Regions from separate parts of the Photobacterium atrarenae genome, predicted to be linked through region 2. Evidence: riboswitches for the same ligand, from Rfam matches in the RefSeq annotation. Region 2 holds a riboswitch; each other region holds the start of a gene.
The links. A riboswitch is a leader RNA that binds a small molecule or an ion and turns the genes downstream of it on or off. The one in region 2 is predicted to bind thiamine pyrophosphate.
Positions count from the first base shown of each region.

Region 1: another riboswitch for thiamine pyrophosphate. It lies ahead of thiM (hydroxyethylthiazole kinase); the one in region 2 lies ahead of thiB (thiamine ABC transporter substrate binding subunit).
Region 3: another riboswitch for thiamine pyrophosphate. It lies ahead of thiC (phosphomethylpyrimidine synthase ThiC); the one in region 2 lies ahead of thiB (thiamine ABC transporter substrate binding subunit).
Region 4: another riboswitch for thiamine pyrophosphate. It lies ahead of thiD (bifunctional hydroxymethylpyrimidine kinase/phosphomethylpyrimidine kinase); the one in region 2 lies ahead of thiB (thiamine ABC transporter substrate binding subunit).

Region 1 is NZ_CP101509.1:190,182-194,370, reverse strand. Features, by position in the region: gene NNL38_RS17050 (response regulator) at 54-755, opposite strand; gene NNL38_RS17045 (sensor histidine kinase) at 752-1,867, opposite strand; TPP riboswitch at 2,214-2,311, shown strand; gene thiM (hydroxyethylthiazole kinase) at 2,521-3,306, shown strand; gene thiE (thiamine phosphate synthase) at 3,318-3,953, shown strand; gene NNL38_RS17030 (DEAD/DEAH box helicase) at 4,103-4,189, shown strand, end outside.
Region 2 is NZ_CP101508.1:3,049,725-3,053,913, forward strand. Features, by position in the region: gene leuC (3-isopropylmalate dehydratase large subunit) at 1-59, shown strand, start outside; gene leuD (3-isopropylmalate dehydratase small subunit) at 78-680, shown strand; gene NNL38_RS14110 (DUF547 domain-containing protein) at 815-1,597, shown strand; TPP riboswitch at 1,662-1,770, shown strand; gene thiB (thiamine ABC transporter substrate binding subunit) at 1,910-2,863, shown strand; gene thiP (thiamine/thiamine pyrophosphate ABC transporter permease ThiP) at 2,877-4,189, shown strand, end outside.
Region 3 is NZ_CP101508.1:3,381,569-3,385,757, reverse strand. Features, by position in the region: gene ltrA (group II intron reverse transcriptase/maturase) at 1-1,048, shown strand, start outside; gene crcB (fluoride efflux transporter CrcB) at 1,314-1,697, opposite strand; gene NNL38_RS15745 (universal stress protein) at 1,861-2,283, shown strand; TPP riboswitch at 2,347-2,444, shown strand; gene thiC (phosphomethylpyrimidine synthase ThiC) at 2,561-4,189, shown strand, end outside.
Region 4 is NZ_CP101509.1:92,659-96,847, forward strand. Features, by position in the region: gene NNL38_RS16615 (FAD-binding oxidoreductase) at 1-1,249, shown strand, start outside; gene NNL38_RS16620 (VOC family protein) at 1,284-1,643, opposite strand; TPP riboswitch at 1,858-1,955, shown strand; gene thiD (bifunctional hydroxymethylpyrimidine kinase/phosphomethylpyrimidine kinase) at 2,028-2,861, shown strand; gene NNL38_RS16630 (ABC transporter ATP-binding protein) at 2,861-3,631, shown strand; partial or broken gene NNL38_RS16635 (ABC transporter permease) at 3,744-4,189, shown strand, end outside.

The sequences.
Region 1 (4,189 bases), on a different contig from region 2:
TTTATGCGGGTATGGAGCCGAGTGTCACCATGCGGCTCGGTGATACCGCGGGTCTATTCGCGATGGATCAGCTCGGGCAAAAAGCGGTAGCCGATCCCCGGTTCGGTTTTGATAAACCGGGGCTGGTCGGCATCATCATTTAATTTTCGCCTGAGCTGGCTGATGAAGATCCGGAGGTAATGGGTATCGTCCTGATGCGTCTCTCCCCAGATATCGCGCAGCAAGTGATCTTGCTTGACCAGCTCCCCGGCATGGCGGGCCAGCGTCGAGAGCAGGGCGAACTCTTTTTTTGACAGGGAAATCGGCTGGTGGTTAAGCAGCACCTCGTGGCGTTCTATATCCAGGGTCATTTGTTCAAACACCAGCTTGTTCGCCGGCTTTTCGGCAGGGATGAGATCGCGCAGCAGCACTTTGATGCGGGCCATCAGCTCGCGGATCCCGAACGGCTTGCTTAAATAGTCGTTGGCGCCGAGTTCGAGCAGGCGGACTTTTTCGTCCTCTTCATCCCGGGCGGTCAGCACCAGTACCGGCGTGGGCTGGTCACGGCGCAGGCGTTGCAGCAAGTCGCTGCCGTCCCCGTCCGGCAGACCCAAATCCAGAATGATCAGGTCGGGCGCTGCTGTGTTGATTTGCGCCTGCGCTTCAGCCACATTTGTTGCACTGACGGACTGAAACCCTTCGGCCGAAAGGGCAATACGGATGAAAGTCTGGATTTGCGGCTCATCATCAATGATGAGGATGGTGTAGGGCGTCATGACAGATCCTCGTGACAGAGCTCCTCGTAACAAGGAAGCTGGATTCGGATGGTGCAGCCTTGGTCAACCGGCACAATGGCAATGGTGCCTCGGTGGGCGTCGATAATACTTTTAGTGACGGTCAGGCCCATACCAGATCCACCGTCCGCCTGATTACCGGGGCGCTGAGAGTAGAACAGGTCAAATACCTGCTGGTGCTGGTCCGGCGGGATCCCCGGACCCTGATCGCAGATATCCAGGGTTACCTGATCGCCGTCTTGGTAGACCTCAACCCTGACTTTCTCCTGCGCCGGAGAATAAGCGACTGCATTATCAATCACATTGAACAGCGCCTGTTCCAGCAGGGAAGCCTGAACATGCACCCGGGGTAGATCCGGGATGATGTGCAAAACAATCCGATCGCTGCGCTCCCGGCGGCAGGCTGCATGCACGATCGGGGCAATCGACTGTTCCGTCGTTTGCAACGTGACTTGATCCCATTGCAGTTTCGTCGCCTGCAGCAGGTTCTCGATATAGTGGTGTAAGCGATGGCTTTCATCCATTGCACTTTGCAGCAACTCTTCCTGTTGCGGCTCTGCCAGCTTGCTGCGATACGCCTGCAAAGTACTGAGCGTTCCGATGATGGTGGAGAGCGGCGTGCGCAGATCATGGGAGACGGACAGCAGAATGTTACTGCGCAGGGTTGCTTGTTTCAGCGCCTGTTGCTGACGGCGGTAGTGCTCGGCCAGCTGGCTGGTGATCAGGGCAACGAGCAGGAACACCCCCAGGTTCATGATGTCACTGGGGTGGAACATCTGCAGGGAAAAGCGTGGTGCAGTAAAGAAAAAGTTGAAACTCAGCGCGCTGCACACGGCGGCGGCGAACGCCCGGAATCGATCCCCATGTAAAGCCACCCAGACCACACCGAGTTGTAGGATCAGCAAAACTGCCGCGGTGGAGTGAAGCCAGTGGTCGAGCAGGGCACTCACCGCCAGCGCGGCGAGGGTGGTGAAGGCCGCAAACAGCCACGGCTTGGTAAAATGCCGTGTACCGGCACAATTCGCTTGGGTGAAATGCCGCGCCCGGGCAAATCGTTGCGTTTTGATCGTCCGTTGGGGTGCAGAGGCTTTCATAACTTGGGGTCGTTGACTGAACATGGGGTGACTTTATCAGAGTTCGGGGAATGCTGGCCGTAAAGAAAGCGTAATTTCTTTTGAGTCAGCAGGTTAACAGCGGCAATGGCGATCACCTATTCGTCGAGTTGAGAGCAAATTCAAGTTTCTGGGCTGTCCTTTTGATCGGATCTCAATTTTGCTGTGATGTAAAACTTGTGTTGCATGTACTGAATTGTAAAAAACTGGGCTTCTCAACCCTGACGGTGCGTTCGATTTGGGAGCGGACTGTCGCGGGGTAAGCTGTTGAAGTGACTGAAAGTGCAACACGGCTTGTTGCGCTTTCAGTCAATATTGATATCATCGCGGGAAATAGTCGGGGAGCCGTTAGGCTGAGATCGCATTGCGAGACCCGTTGAACCTGATTCAGTTAACACTGGCGTAGGGAACTATACCGCTTGCGATGGAAGGTATCATGCCTCCGCCTCAATAAATAGATCGCCGGGCGCTGTTCTCCTTCTCCAGCCCGATGTATCTGCCTGATAAATCCAGCCTTTGTGTGCCGTCAAATGGCTGTTTCCCGCTGACATCATTTCTGTTCAGGTATTCCCCAAAATGAACCGCTCACCGGTGAGCGTGACAAGGCCGCGTCACAGTGACGCCTGAGGAAGCATATGAATACCGAAACTATCGTCTCCGCACTGAATGCCGTGCGTCAGCAAAAGCCGCTGGTGGTCAATATCACCAATTACGTTGTCATGAACAACACCGCCAATGCGTTGCTGGCACTGGGTGCATCCCCGATCATGGCGCATTCGCGTGAAGAAATGGCTGAAATGATGAGCTTTGCCGGTGCGTTGGTGGTGAATATCGGCACCCTGGATAGTTCCTGGACGCCGCGCATGGCTTATGCCGTTGAGCAAGCAAATCGACATGGCAAGCCGGTGGTGCTGGATCCGGTCGGTTGTGGGGCCAGCACCCTGCGTACCCAAACGTCGCGTCAGATCGCCCAGGCGGCAGCGCAGCTGATCATCCGCGGCAATGCTTCGGAGATTATTGCGTTGGCCGGAGAAGCAGGCCAGAGCAAAGGGGTGGATGCACTGGACAGCAGTGAAGCTGCCGTGGGGACGGCGCGTCATCTGGCCGAGGTTCATGGGTGCAATGTGGTGATTTCAGGCGCGACCGATGTCGTGGTAACCGCGGAAGGCGAGGTTCGGCTGCGCAACGGCCATGCCATGATGCCGTCTGTCACCGGGATGGGCTGTACGCTGTCGGCACTGACCGGCGCTTTTGCGGCAGTAGGTGAAACCACTGGGCTTGCCGCCGCCGCTGTCCTGGGGGTGGCCGGAGAAATCGCCGCCGAGCAGTCCGCCGGGCCCGGAAGCCTGCAGCTTAACCTGCTCGATGCACTGTATCAGCTCGATGAAACCACACTGCGCCAGCGCCTGAAGTTAGCATAAGGAACACTGTTGTGAACCCATATCATTTATATCTGGTGACAGACGATCAGCAAGATCTCGCGACCCTGACCTCGGTTGTGGCACAAGCCGTTGCGGGCGGGGTGACCATGGTGCAGGTGCGGGAAAAGCACGGTGATGTTCGCGCGTTTATCGAGCGGGCACAGGCGGTGAAAGACATCCTTCGCGGCACGGGTGTGCCTTTGATCATCAACGATCGCGTCGATGTCGCCCTGGCGGTCGATGCCGATGGTGTCCATCTGGGACAATCTGATATGCCAGCGGCGCTGGCGCGCCGATTGATTGGGGAAGACAAGCTGCTCGGCTTGTCGATTGAAAACGAGCAGCAACTGATGGAAGCTGAGTTTCTCCCGCTGGACTATCTGGGGCTGAGTGCGATTTTTACCACCCCGACCAAAACCGACATCAAGAAAGCGTGGGGCATTGACGGGCTGGCCAGGGCGATTGCCCAAAGTAGTTATCCCATCGTTGCGATTGGCGGAATCAACGCGGCTAACCTTGATGCGGTGGTGGAAACGGGCGTTGACGGGATTGCGCTGGTCTCGGCCATTTGTCACGCCGATTCACCGCGTGATGCGGCTGCTGCCTTGCGGCAACAGATGGCTATGCGGGAAACCGTTCGGGATTGACCCTCGAAGATGACTCTCGTTACTGAAGTCGGTCATTTCGCGTGGAAAAATGCTCAGCGCTTGCCGGGGTTCATGGTAGAATCCCGCGCTTACTTGTGTTGCGCCGGTTTCAGGCGTGACCTGATTGTTTGATGAACCAGAGGCGATCCATGCCATTCTCTAAACTTGGACTGAGCAAACCACTGACGCAAGCGGTGGCAGCGCTCGGTTATACCCAACCGACCACGATCCAGGCC
Region 2 (4,189 bases):
CATGTGCCGGCCACTTTGTCGATATCCGCGCGCTGGAACCAGAAGCCGCGACCGCATAATTCAGAAGGAACGAAACAATGACAGGATTTAAACAACACACCGGCCTGGTAGTTCCTTTGGATGCTGCCAACGTGGATACCGATGCCATTATCCCGAAACAGTTTTTGCAGAAAGTCACCCGCACCGGCTTTGGCAAGCACCTGTTTCACGACTGGCGCTTTTTAGATGATGCCGGCAAGCAGCCGAACCCGGATTTCGTGATGAACGCGCCACGCTACCAGGGTGCCAGTATCCTGCTGGCGCGGGAGAACTTCGGGTGCGGCTCATCCCGCGAGCACGCCCCGTGGGCACTGGCCGATTACGGTATTCAGGTGATGATCGCGCCGAGTTTTGCCGACATTTTCTACGGCAACTCAATCAACAACCAGATGGTACCGGTGCGCCTGAGCGACGCCGAAGTCGATGAGCTGTTCACATTCGTCACCGCCAACGAAGGGGCTGAAATCACCGTGGATCTGGAAGCCATGACGGTTTCAGCCAACGGTAAGCAGTACCACTTTGAAATCGATGAGTTCCGCCGCCACTGCCTGCTGAACGGGCTGGATAACATCGGCCTGACCCTGCAGCATGAGGACAAAATCGCCGAGTATGAACGCAATATTCCGGCATTTCTGGCCTGATTGCGGATATCATCCGCCCCGGCCACCGTGCCGGGGCTTTTTCAATGCTGGCAACATCTGTCCCAAAAAACTGAAAGAAAACAGCGGCCCGCAGGTCTTTTCCTTTGAACCGCTTAGAATCTGAAGGACACCCCATGCGCTCCCTGTTTGCTCTGATCCTGCTCTGCTTATCACCCGCTATTTTCGCCGCGCCCAAAGCCGACCTCTGGCCGGACTGGCAGCCGCATAACGCCGCTAGCACGGTGCAGGTTGACCACAGCCGCTGGCAACAGCTGCTGGATAAATATCTTGTCACCCAACCAACCCAGACCCTGTTTCGCTACCGTCAGGTCAGCGACAGCGATCGCTACGAGCTGGGTCGCTATGTGCGCGATCTGAGCCAAAGCGATCCACGTCAGCTCAACCGCCGCGAGCAGTTTGCCTACTGGGTCAACCTCTACAATGCCCTCACCGTCAAACTGATCCTCGACAACTACCCCGTGAGCTCGATCACTAAGCTCGGCGGCCTGTTCAGCTTCGGTCCCTGGGATGAAGAGGTTATTACCATCAACGGCAAAGCCCTGACCCTCAATGACATTGAGCACCGGATCCTGCGCCCGATCTGGCAGGACCCGCGCATCCACTACGTGGTGAACTGCGCCAGCCTCGGCTGCCCGGATCTCCAGCCGCAGGCCTTTACTGCCGCCAATGCCGAAGCCCTGCTCGAGCAAAGCGCCAAACGCTTTATCAACAGTGACAAAGGCGTGGCGGTGCGCGGCAACCGGGTACGTCTGTCATCGATCTATGACTGGTACGGCAGCGATTTCGGCACCCGTGCCCAACTGCAACGCCACCTCAACCGCTACCGGGATGGGAAACCGGTGACGCTCAACAGTGTCAGTTACGACTATAACTGGGCCCTGAACGAAGCCCGCTAACGTGCTTGTAGGCCGGACGATTGCGAGAAGCTGGCAACCCACCGCCGGGCAGATTACAATACCGGCTGTTCTCATGGGGTGTCTGAGCCCGGCTCAGACTGAGACTGCCTACGCAGAACCCATTGAACCTGAACCAGATCATGCTGGCGTAGGAATTGAGATGATTTGAAGTGCCTTTGCTTTTCCAAGTCGCAGCACGATGCCGCGAGCCCTTCTCAACCCTAAGCCGCTCAAACGATTTTCTTCTCTTGCAGGATGCAAGCGTATCAGGAGCGCACCGTGAAAAAACATCTGTCTATTTTGACCCTGGCGATGGCCGCCGGCTCTGCCTGGGCCGCCGACGAGACTCTGACTGTCTACACCTACAGCTCATTTGCCTCAGACTGGGGACCGGGCCCGGCGATTGAAAAAGCCTTTGAAGCCCAATGTGACTGTAACCTGGAATTTGTCGCCCTTGACGATGGCGTTTCCATCCTCAACCGCCTGCGCCTGGAGGGCAAAACCACCCAGGCCGATGTCGTGCTGGGGCTGGACAACAACCTGATCAGCGAAGCAAAAAATACCGGCCTGCTGGCCGAGCACCAGCTCGATACCAGCAAGCTGGATGTGCCGAACGGCTGGCAGGACACCACGTTTGTCCCGTTTGATTACGGCTACTTTGCCTTTATCTACGACAGCAGCAAGCTGAGCAACCCGCCGAAAAGCCTGGATGAGCTGGTTCAGCGCGATGATCTGAGCATCATCTACCAGGATCCGCGCACCTCGACCCCGGGCCAGGGCCTGATGCTGTGGATGAAATCCGTCTACGGCGACCAAGCCAGCGACGCCTGGCAGCAGCTGGCGAAGAAGACCGTGACCGTCACCAAAGGCTGGTCGGAAGCCTACAGCATGTTCCTTAAAGGCGAATCCGATCTGGTGCTCTCCTACACCACCTCTCCGGCGTATCACCTGATTGCCGAGAACGAAGGCAAGTATAAAGCGGCGAATTTCAGCGAAGGCCACTATATGCAGGTGGAAGTGGCCGCCAAGCTGAAGGGCAGCAATAACCAGAAACTGGCCGATCAGTTCATGGCCTTTATCCTGACGCCACAGTTCCAGGGGGAGATCCCGACCGGCAACTGGATGTATCCGGTGGTCAAGCAGGAGCTGCCGCAAGGGTTTGAGCAACTGACCCTGCCGGCCAAATCGCTGGAATTTACCGCAGAGGATGTTGCGGCGAACCGACGTGGATGGATCCGTGAATGGCAACATGCACTGACCCGTTAAAAGCGAGACGCTGTTGAATACCCGCGTAACCCAAGTATTGCCCGGCCTGATCTCGGCCGGGTTGATTGTAGCCCTGGTGGTCAGTGCCCTGAGCGCCCTGATTGGCCAGGCCCATTCCCTGAGCCCGTGGCTGATCTGGCAGGATCCCTACCTGCGCCATGTCACCGGCTTTAGTTTCTACCAGGCATTCCTGTCGACATTGCTCAGCATTGTCCCGGCGATCCCGGTCGCCTATGCCTTTTCCCGCCGCCGTTTCCCCGGCCGCAGCCTGCTGCTGCGCCTGTTCGCCATGACCCTGGTGCTGCCGGTACTGGTCGCGGTATTCGGCCTGCTGGCGATATACGGCAAAAGTGGGCTGCTGGCCCAGTGGCTGGAGCACAGGGGCGGATCGATGCCATTCTCCGTCTATGGACTTCACGGCATTTTGCTGGCCCATGTGTTTCTCAATTTCCCGCTGGCCACCCGGCTGCTGCACCAGAGCCTGGACAGTATTCCCTACGAACAGCATCAGCTGGCCGCCCATTTGGGGATGCGCGGCTGGAGCAAGTTTCGCTTAATCGCCTGGCCGCGGTTGCGCCAGCAACTGCCGCAGGTCATCGGCCTGGTGTTCATGCTCTGCTTTACCAGTTTTGCCGTGGTGATGTCGCTCGGCGGCGGGCCCAAAGCGACCACCATAGAGCTGGCGATCTATCAGGCGCTGCGCTACGACTTTGACTTGGCCGGCGGGGCCATGCTGGCCCTGTGGCAAATGCTGATCTGCTGCAGCCTGGTGTTATTCAGCCAACGCTTTGCCAAACCACTCGCCACCCTGAGCGGCGCGACTGCCCGTCCGCTGCCGCCACAACACGACAGCTGGCAGGGCAAAGTCTGGGACGGTGTGTGGATTGCCTTCACTTTGCTACTCGTGCTGCCGCCGCTGCTGGCGGTGGTCGGTGCCGGGCTGAACCCGCAACTGCCGGCGCTGCTGAGCGATCCTGCGCTGTGGCAGGCGGTCGGGACCTCGCTGAAAATCGCCTCGCTGGCCTGCCTGCTGGCACTGCTGGGCGGCGTGACGATTCTGCTGGCCAGCCGTCAGTGGCGGTTGCGCCACCATGGCCTGTCGGCCGACGGCATCGAGCTCATCGGCACCATGATTCTGGTGACGCCGGGGTTGGTGTTGAGTACCGGGATCTTCCTCCTGCTGCGCCAGTTTACCGACGTCTTTGCCGCGGCATTCTGGGTGGTGGTCAGCGTCAATGCCCTGATGGCCTTGCCCTATGTGATCAAAACCCTGAGCCAGCCGATGCTGCACATCGCCCAGCAGTACAACCCGCTGTGTCACAGCCT
Region 3 (4,189 bases), 330 kb from region 2:
TGATAGGGTAGTCCAACAGGCCATTACCTCAGTACTGACAGATATCTACGAACCTCAGTTTTCAAGCAACAGTTATGGGTTCAGGCCTAACCGCAGTGCCCACCATGCATTGGTGGCAGCAAGCCACTACATCAGGGAGGGGCGGGGTTATGTAGTCGACATAGACCTGGCGAAATACTTCGATACTGTGAACCACGATAGACTGATGCACAGGCTATCGGAGGACATCACAGATAAACGGGTCCTGAAGCTGGTCAGGTCATACCTACAGGCAGGCATAATGCGAAACGGGTTAGTTGAGCAGAGGCAACGAGGGACGCCACAGGGTGGACCATTATCTCCGCTGCTATCAAATATCGTATTAGATGAGTTGGATAAAGAGCTTGAGCGAAGAGGGCATAAGTTCTGCCGATATGCAGACGACTGCCAAATCTACGTGCACAGTGAGGAAGCCGCCAATCGAGTAAAAGCCTCAATCACGGAGTTCTTGGAGCAGAAACTGAAACTCAGGGTTAACCGTGAGAAAAGTGCGGCAACGAGAGTGACAGAGCGGACTTACCTAGGCCATCGCTTTCAACGAGATGGAAGCATCCATATCTCGAAGACAGCACAAACTCAGATGAAGAAGCGAGTGCGTCAAATAACGAAGCGGAATCGAGGGCGAGAGTTGAAGACAGTCCTAGTCGAACTCACTCAATACCTAAGAGGTTGGCAACACTATTTCAAGCTTGCCATACGGAAAAGCGCGATGCAGCGCTTGGATGAATGGATAAGGCGGTGCTTACGGTGCTATCGCCTCAAGCAGCGCAAGCGCAGATACAGCATAGCGACATGGTTACGCCAAGAGGGTGTAAGCGAACGCAATGCGTGGAAGCTGGCGATGTCAGATAAAGGGTGGTGGCACTTGGCTTTATCGCCCCAGCTCAATCAGGCCATGCCAATGAAATGGTTCAAGGATATGGGTCTGTACTCGTTGCGAGATGGGTACGAGTCACTGAAAATATATTCGGAACCGCCGTATGCGACCCACGCTTGTACGGTGGTGTGAGAGGACGGAGGCCGTGAGGCCTCCTCCTACTCGATTGCCCAGCGAAGCTGGCAAACCTGTCAGGCTGAAAGAAGCCTGAATCGCCCCGACTGATACCAATCGCAGTAAATAACTGGTCATCCTAGCTTGTTCAAATGCTCGATAACTGCGTTAGAAGTTTTGATTGTAGAATAACTACTGATCAAAAAATCCTGCCTTGTTCTCAAACGTTTTTCCTGCACTATGTCTGCTCACTGATTTACTTTGATTGGTATTAGAATGGTCTTTAGCTTTTCACCAGGAGTTGATAGCCAATAAAGCAGGCCGTCAGACTGAGGGCGACATTGAGAAGCATATTGAGTCCGGCTTTTAAAAACGCGCCTTGTTGCATCAGGATGACATTATCCATGGAGAAGGTTGAGAAGGTGGTCAGGGCGCCGAGGAAGCCGAGGCCGATCATCGGACGGGCGGGGATGGCTGTGATCATGCCCTGGTTGATCGCCGACATCAGCATGCCCATGAGGAATGAACCGACCACATTGACCACCAGGGTGCCATAAGGAAAACCTCGGCCAAACCAGCTGACGCATAGCTCAGAGATCAGGTACCGCGAACAGGCACCGAATGCTCCGCCTAACGCAATTAGCCCAAGAAAGAGAAATTGGCTCATTTACACTACTTTAGATTGTGAGAACGTTGCCATACTAATACCACGATCTTGCTACGTTGATCATCTTTGCCCGGCAGTATTGATGCAATCATTGATTGAGCGACGGCATGATCATTGGTTTTAAGCACGTCACCCGCTGCGCTTATCTATGGGGAGGAAGTGTATGGCCTTGTATCAAATCGTGTTGCTGGCAGTCAACCCGGATAATCTGGATGCACATCAGCTGATGGTGAAGGCGGCTGTTATTGCTGAGCAAAATCATGCTGAACTACACGTCGCGTTTGTGGAGCCAGGGCTGGGGAATGTCAGCTTTCTCGATGCGGAGTTGGGGTTGGAAGAGGCGCACTTGGATACCCAGGCGACGCGGATTCTACAATTGTCAGCCTTGTCCCGGCGCTCCCCTTATAAAGTCCGCGCTATGCATATTGCCGATGGTGACGTTGCCAAGCACTTGCTGGTTCTGGTCAAACAGGTTCGGGCGAATCTGGTGGTGTTGGGGGTGCATAAGAGCGGTGTTCAGTGGTTTGGCGACCTCAGCCAGGTATTGTCGCAGCAAGGCGGCTGTGATGTGCTCATGTGCCATTGAACAAAGAAGTCAGAAAGCGGTATTGGATGGTTGCTGATCGTTCAGGACTTCCATATACTCGAGAGTAACTTGTCGGAGTGCCAATTGGCTGAGACCGCATTGCGGGATCCGTAGAACCTGATCAGGCTAATACCTGCGAAGGGAACAAGAGAAAATCTTCTGTATTGCTGCATCCGCAGCTGCTGTTCCAGATGATGTTACACACCCTACGTGTAGCCTCTTGTTGACGCACCCACCGATAAGCAAATTCCCTTTTATACAGAACAAGGAAATTGCTATGTCGAATCGCAAACAAGCGAGACTGGAAGCGAAACAATTCATTGATTCACTCACTACCCAACCGTACCCGAATTCTCAAAAGGTCTATATCACCGGCAGTCGTGACGACATCCGTGTCCCGATGCGGGAAATCACTCTGGCGGATAGTCTGGTTGGCGGTACCAAAGATGCGCCGGTTTTTGAGCCCAATGAGCCGGTACGTGTTTACGATACTTCCGGTCTGTATACCGATCCTGAACATGAAATCGATATCTATGCGGGCCTGCCACGGCTGCGGGAGCAGTGGATTGCTGAGCGCGAAGATACCATCGAGCTGGATGAACTGAGCTCGGCTTATTCCAAAGAGCGTCTGGCTGACGATACGCTGGATGATTTGCGCTTTGGCGAGCGGGCCCGGATCCGCCGTGCGAAAGACGGGGCGAATGTCACTCAGCTTCACTACGCGCGTCAGGGGATCATAACCCCGGAAATGGAATATATCGCGATCCGTGAAAATATGGGTCGCGCCAAGTACCGCGATGCGTTGCTAACCCAGCAACATCCGGGGCAAAACTTCGGGGCCAATCTGCCGGAAGAAATTACGCCGGAGTTTGTGCGTCAGGAAGTGGCAGAAGGTCGGGCGATTATTCCTGCCAACATTAACCACCCGGAATCGGAGCCGATGATCATCGGCCGTAACTTCCTGGTCAAGGTGAATGCCAATATCGGTAACTCCGCGGTCAGCTCATCCATCGAAGAAGAAGTCGAGAAGCTGGTGTGGTCCACCCGCTGGGGCGGCGATACCGTGATGGACCTGTCGACCGGCCGCAACATCCATGAAACCCGCGAGTGGATCATCCGCAACAGCCCGGTTCCGATTGGCACCGTGCCGATGTATCAGGCGCTGGAGAAGGTGAACGGCATCGCTGAGAATCTGACCTGGGAAGTGTTCCGCGACACCTTGCTGGAGCAGGCTGAGCAGGGAGTGGATTACTTCACCATTCACGCCGGGGTGCTGCTGCGCTACGTACCGATGACTGCCAAGCGGGTGACCGGGATTGTTTCGCGGGGCGGCTCAATCATGGCCAAGTGGTGCCTGGCCCACCACAAAGAAAGTTTCCTCTATGAACACTTCCGTGAGATTTGTGAAATTTGTGCCCAGTACGATATTTCGCTCTCCTTGGGGGATGGCTTGCGTCCGGGCTCGGTCGCCGATGCCAACGATGAAGCTCAGTTCAGCGAGCTGCGCACCTTGGGTGAACTGACCAAAATTGCCTGGGAATATGATGTTCAGGTGATGATTGAAGGTCCGGGACATGTGCCGATGCACATGATCAAAGAGAACATGGAAGAGCAGCTCAGGCACTGCCATGAAGCGCCGTTCTACACCCTGGGCCCGCTGACAACTGATATTGCCCCGGGCTATGACCACATTACCTCGGGCATTGGCGCGGCGATGATTGGCTGGTACGGCTGTGCCATGCTGTGTTACGTGACCCCGAAAGAGCACCTGGGCCTGCCGAACAAAGACGATGTGAAGGTCGGGCTGATCACCTATAAGCTGTGCGCCCATGCAGCCGACTTGGCCAAAGGTCATCCGGGAGCTCAGGTCCGGGACAACGCGTTGTCGAAAGCCCGGTTTGAATTC
Region 4 (4,189 bases), on a different contig from region 2:
CCAGCCCGGGATCACCCAGTCGCAGCTCTATCATGCCCTGCAAGAAGCAAGCAGTGAGTTACAGCTGGATATTACTGCCGCCGGCCTGCACACCAGCATGGTCGGAAATATCCTCGAGCGCGGGTTCGGCCATACCGACTACGCCGATCGTTTTGGTCATGTGCAATCCATGCGAGTGCTGTTGCCGACCGGTGAGATCATTACTACCGGCATGGGAATGTTTGAACACAGTGTGGCCAGCCACCTCTATCCCTATGGTACAGGGCCAATTCTTCAGGGATTGTTCAGCCAATCGAACCTTGGGATCGTCCTCGAGATGACGCTGGCGCTGCAACCGAAGCCAGCTTATCAGGCTACCGTCATTGTGATCTGCCCTCAAGAAGACGATGCGCCCAAAATGGTGGCCACCATCGGCAAACTCAAACTGGAGGGCGTGGTGACCAGCGGTGTGCATACCGTGAGCATGACCCGGGCGATGGGAGAGCAGGCACGCAAAGCACCTGGCGCCTGGGTACTGACCACCTCCCTGGCCGGACCGAAAAAAATCGTCAAGGCCCGGTACCAATACTTTAAGCAAACCTTAAAACAACAGATCCCCGGCGCAAAAATTCTCCTGCTCGACAATTTTCGCTGGCGACTGCTCGATCAGCTCAATCAGTATCTGAAATCGCCGCTGATTGACGGCCTCAAACTGGTGCTGGACCTCAAGCAAGGGGTACCGTCCGATGCCGCGATCCAGACTCTGCTGGACCACCCCACTGCCAGTTCTGCCATGAAAACCTCAGAATTTCCGGCCTGTTTTCGGTGGATCTGTGCAGTAAGCAGCCATTCCCGCGAGGATATTGCCAACATGCTCAGTATCTGCCGTCGCCTGTTCCGTGAATACGGTTATGAAGAGCGTTACAGCATGACCAATGTTAACGAACGGGCAGTGGTCCTGATCGCCAACATTCGCTTTGGCAAAACCGAACCCGAAATCGAAAAGGCAAACCGCTTCCACCACGCCATCGACAATGCGCTGCTCGCTGCCGGCTATTGCCCGTATCGCAGTGGTTCAGGGCTGTTTGACACCATTAAGCCCTTTGTGAACAAAGAACACCTGGCCCTGCTCGCTAAACTCAAACAGAGCCTGGATCCCAACCATATTCTGTCACCCGGCAAGTACTGGTTAGAGTACCCTGCCACCAAACCAACACCTGAAACATTGGCTGAGGCTGCCACTGAACCGCCTTCACAGCCGGTCGCCTAAGATAAAAACCTCCCCGCCGAGGCGGGGAGCTGCGTTATTGATCCGACCACACAGCCAGCTCATTGCCGCTGGGCTCCAGAAACTGAAAACGGCGTCCCCCCGGAAACGAGAAGATCGGCTTCACCATCGTACCGCCAGCAGCTTCTACCTTGGCCTGCGTTGCTTCAAGCTCAGCACTGTAGAGCACTATCAAGGCAGCTCCGTTCTGGGTCGAAGACTTCAAATCCGCCCGAAAAAAACCACCATCCACGCCCTGGTCTGAAAATGCGGTGTAATCCTCACCATAATCGGTAAATTCCCAGCCAAACGCTTGGTGAAAAAACTGCTTGGTTGCTTCCAGATCCACCGCCGGAAACTCGATATAGTTGATTTTGTCCTGATTTATCTGGCTCATCTTTATCTCCCTGACTGTGCCATGCCACCTTTATGTCAACGTGCCGCTATTGAACCATAGTCCTGTTCAACCGTAGACCACTGCGATGCAAACTTCCGCCCCCAGCCCGATAATTACACTTTTCACATTGCCCCTTGGTTAAAAACGTGGTTAGAATACAGCAACTTCTGGCACGAATATTTGTGTGTCCAGTCATTCTGAACAATCATTTTAGGTAAGTTAGTCGGGGAGCCATAGGCTGAGACCACTTCGGTGGGACCCGTTGAACCTGATCCATTTAATAATGGCGTAGGGAACTAGCAACCGTGTCTTCAGCCCCCTGCCCGATCCGTGCAGGCCTCTCTCAGACACCTGCTACCCTGCGCAACACCGTTAGGGGTAGTTATGGCCGTTCAATCAAAAACACCAATTACATTAACCATTGCCGGCTCAGACAGTGGCGGCGGCGCCGGGATCCAGGCCGATATCAAAGCTATTTCAGCCACCGGTGGGTATGCCTGCTCCGTCATTTCCGCCCTGACGGCGCAGAATACCCAAGGGGTCACGGGGATTTTCAACATCTCCCCAGAATTTGTTGCCGAACAGATGGACGCCGTTTTCAGCGATCTCGATGTCAAAGCCGTCAAAATCGGCATGCTCAGCGACAGCGCCATCATCCGCACCGTAGCGGCGAAACTGCGCCAATATCAACCGCCATTTCTAGTCATCGATCCGGTCATGGTCGCAACCAGTGGTGATCTGCTCCTGCAACAGGAAGCCATTGAGACCCTAAAATCTGAATTACTGCCGCTGGCTGATGTAATCACGCCAAACCTGCCGGAGGCAGCGGCCTTACTGGATGCAGAGATCCCGCACAATGAAGACGACATGGCCCAGCTGGTTGAAGCGTTGCGCGGCCTGGGCGCAACATCCGTGCTGCTCAAAGGCGGTCACCTGTCGCAAACGCGTGAAAGCACCGACTTGCTGATCCTGAGCGATCAGGTGCTCCGCTTCAGCCACCCGCGGATTGACACCCATAACACCCACGGTACTGGCTGCACCTTGTCCGCAGCAATCGCTTCTTTCCTTGCTCAGGGCTTGACACTGATCGAAGCCGTCCGCCATGCCAAAACCTACATTACCGAAGCCATCCGCCATGCCGATCAACTCCGGATTGGAGCCGGCCATGGCCCGGTGCACCATTTCTTTGACGGACATTTCCAGCCGGAGCGTTCATGATGTTGTCGCCAGCCGCAAGAACGCAATCACCCCCAGTACGCGTAAGCCTGAATCAGGCCTCGCTCCGCTACCGGGACGCAGACCATGACTTATTCGTTGATTTGAACCTGACCTTACCCGCCGGCCAGTGGACCTGCTTGCTAGGCAAAAGCGGTTGCGGCAAAACCACCCTGCTGCGGCATCTGGCAGGGCTGACCGATGATGTGATCTGGCAGGGCGAGCTGCTGACTTCCGATCAGCAGCTCCTGGATAACCGGGTTGCCTATATGGCGCAACAGGATCTGCTGCTGCCCTGGCTGTCAGTGCTCGATAATGTCTGTCTCAGCCAGCGGCTGGGGAGTAGTTCATCGCAGCCAAACACGACCAGAGCCATGGCACTGCTGGAAGCGGTTGGCCTGGCAGAGCAACACGCGGCACGACCGGATCAACTCTCCGGCGGGATGCGACAACGGGTTGCCCTGGCCCGTACCCTGATGCAGGACAAACCGCTGGTGCTGATGGATGAGCCTTTTTCCGCCCTTGATGCGGTCACTCGCCATAAGCTACAAAACCTGGCTGCTGAGTTACTCGCCGATCGCACCGTGCTGTTGATCACCCATGATCCGCAAGAAGCGCTGCGCCTGGGCCACCAGATCTACCTCATGTCCGGCCGACCGGCGCAGTTAACCCATCTGGATGCCCCACCATCGAATCCCCCCCGGCAGTTTGACGCCCAGATGGCAGCCCACCAGCAATCAATTATCGACCAACTGGAGCGTGATTATGGCTGATACTCATCCGCAGGTAACGCATCCGCAAGAAACACGGGGGGCACCAACATCGCTTCAGGCAGCACCGCTGGCGAAAACATCCAGCCCTCAAACCGGGATCTCCCAACACCTGCTGCGGGCACTAATCAGCTTTGGGATCATCCTCGGCCTGTGGCAAGCAGCGGTCATTGTCTTTTCGCTTCCCCCCTTCATCCTCCCGGGGCCGGTTGCGGTGCTCAACAAGCTCATGGCCCGGTTTGATGTACTCTGGCACCACACCCTGGTCACGAGTACCGAGGTCCTGCTCGGCCTGTTGCTTGGGCTGGCAATGGGGCTGTTCTTTGCTTTGCAAATGTTGCTATTTGCCCCGTTGCGTCGCTGGCTGCTACCAATTCTAATCACCAGCCAGGCGATCCCGGTCTTTGCCATCGCACCGATCCTGATGCTGTGGCTTGGCTACGGCATCGCTTCCAAAGTGGTGATGGCCGCGCTGATCATTTTCTTTCCCGTCACCACCTGTTGCTACGACGGCCTTCGGCAAACACCAACCGGATACCTGGATCTGGCCCGCACCATGGG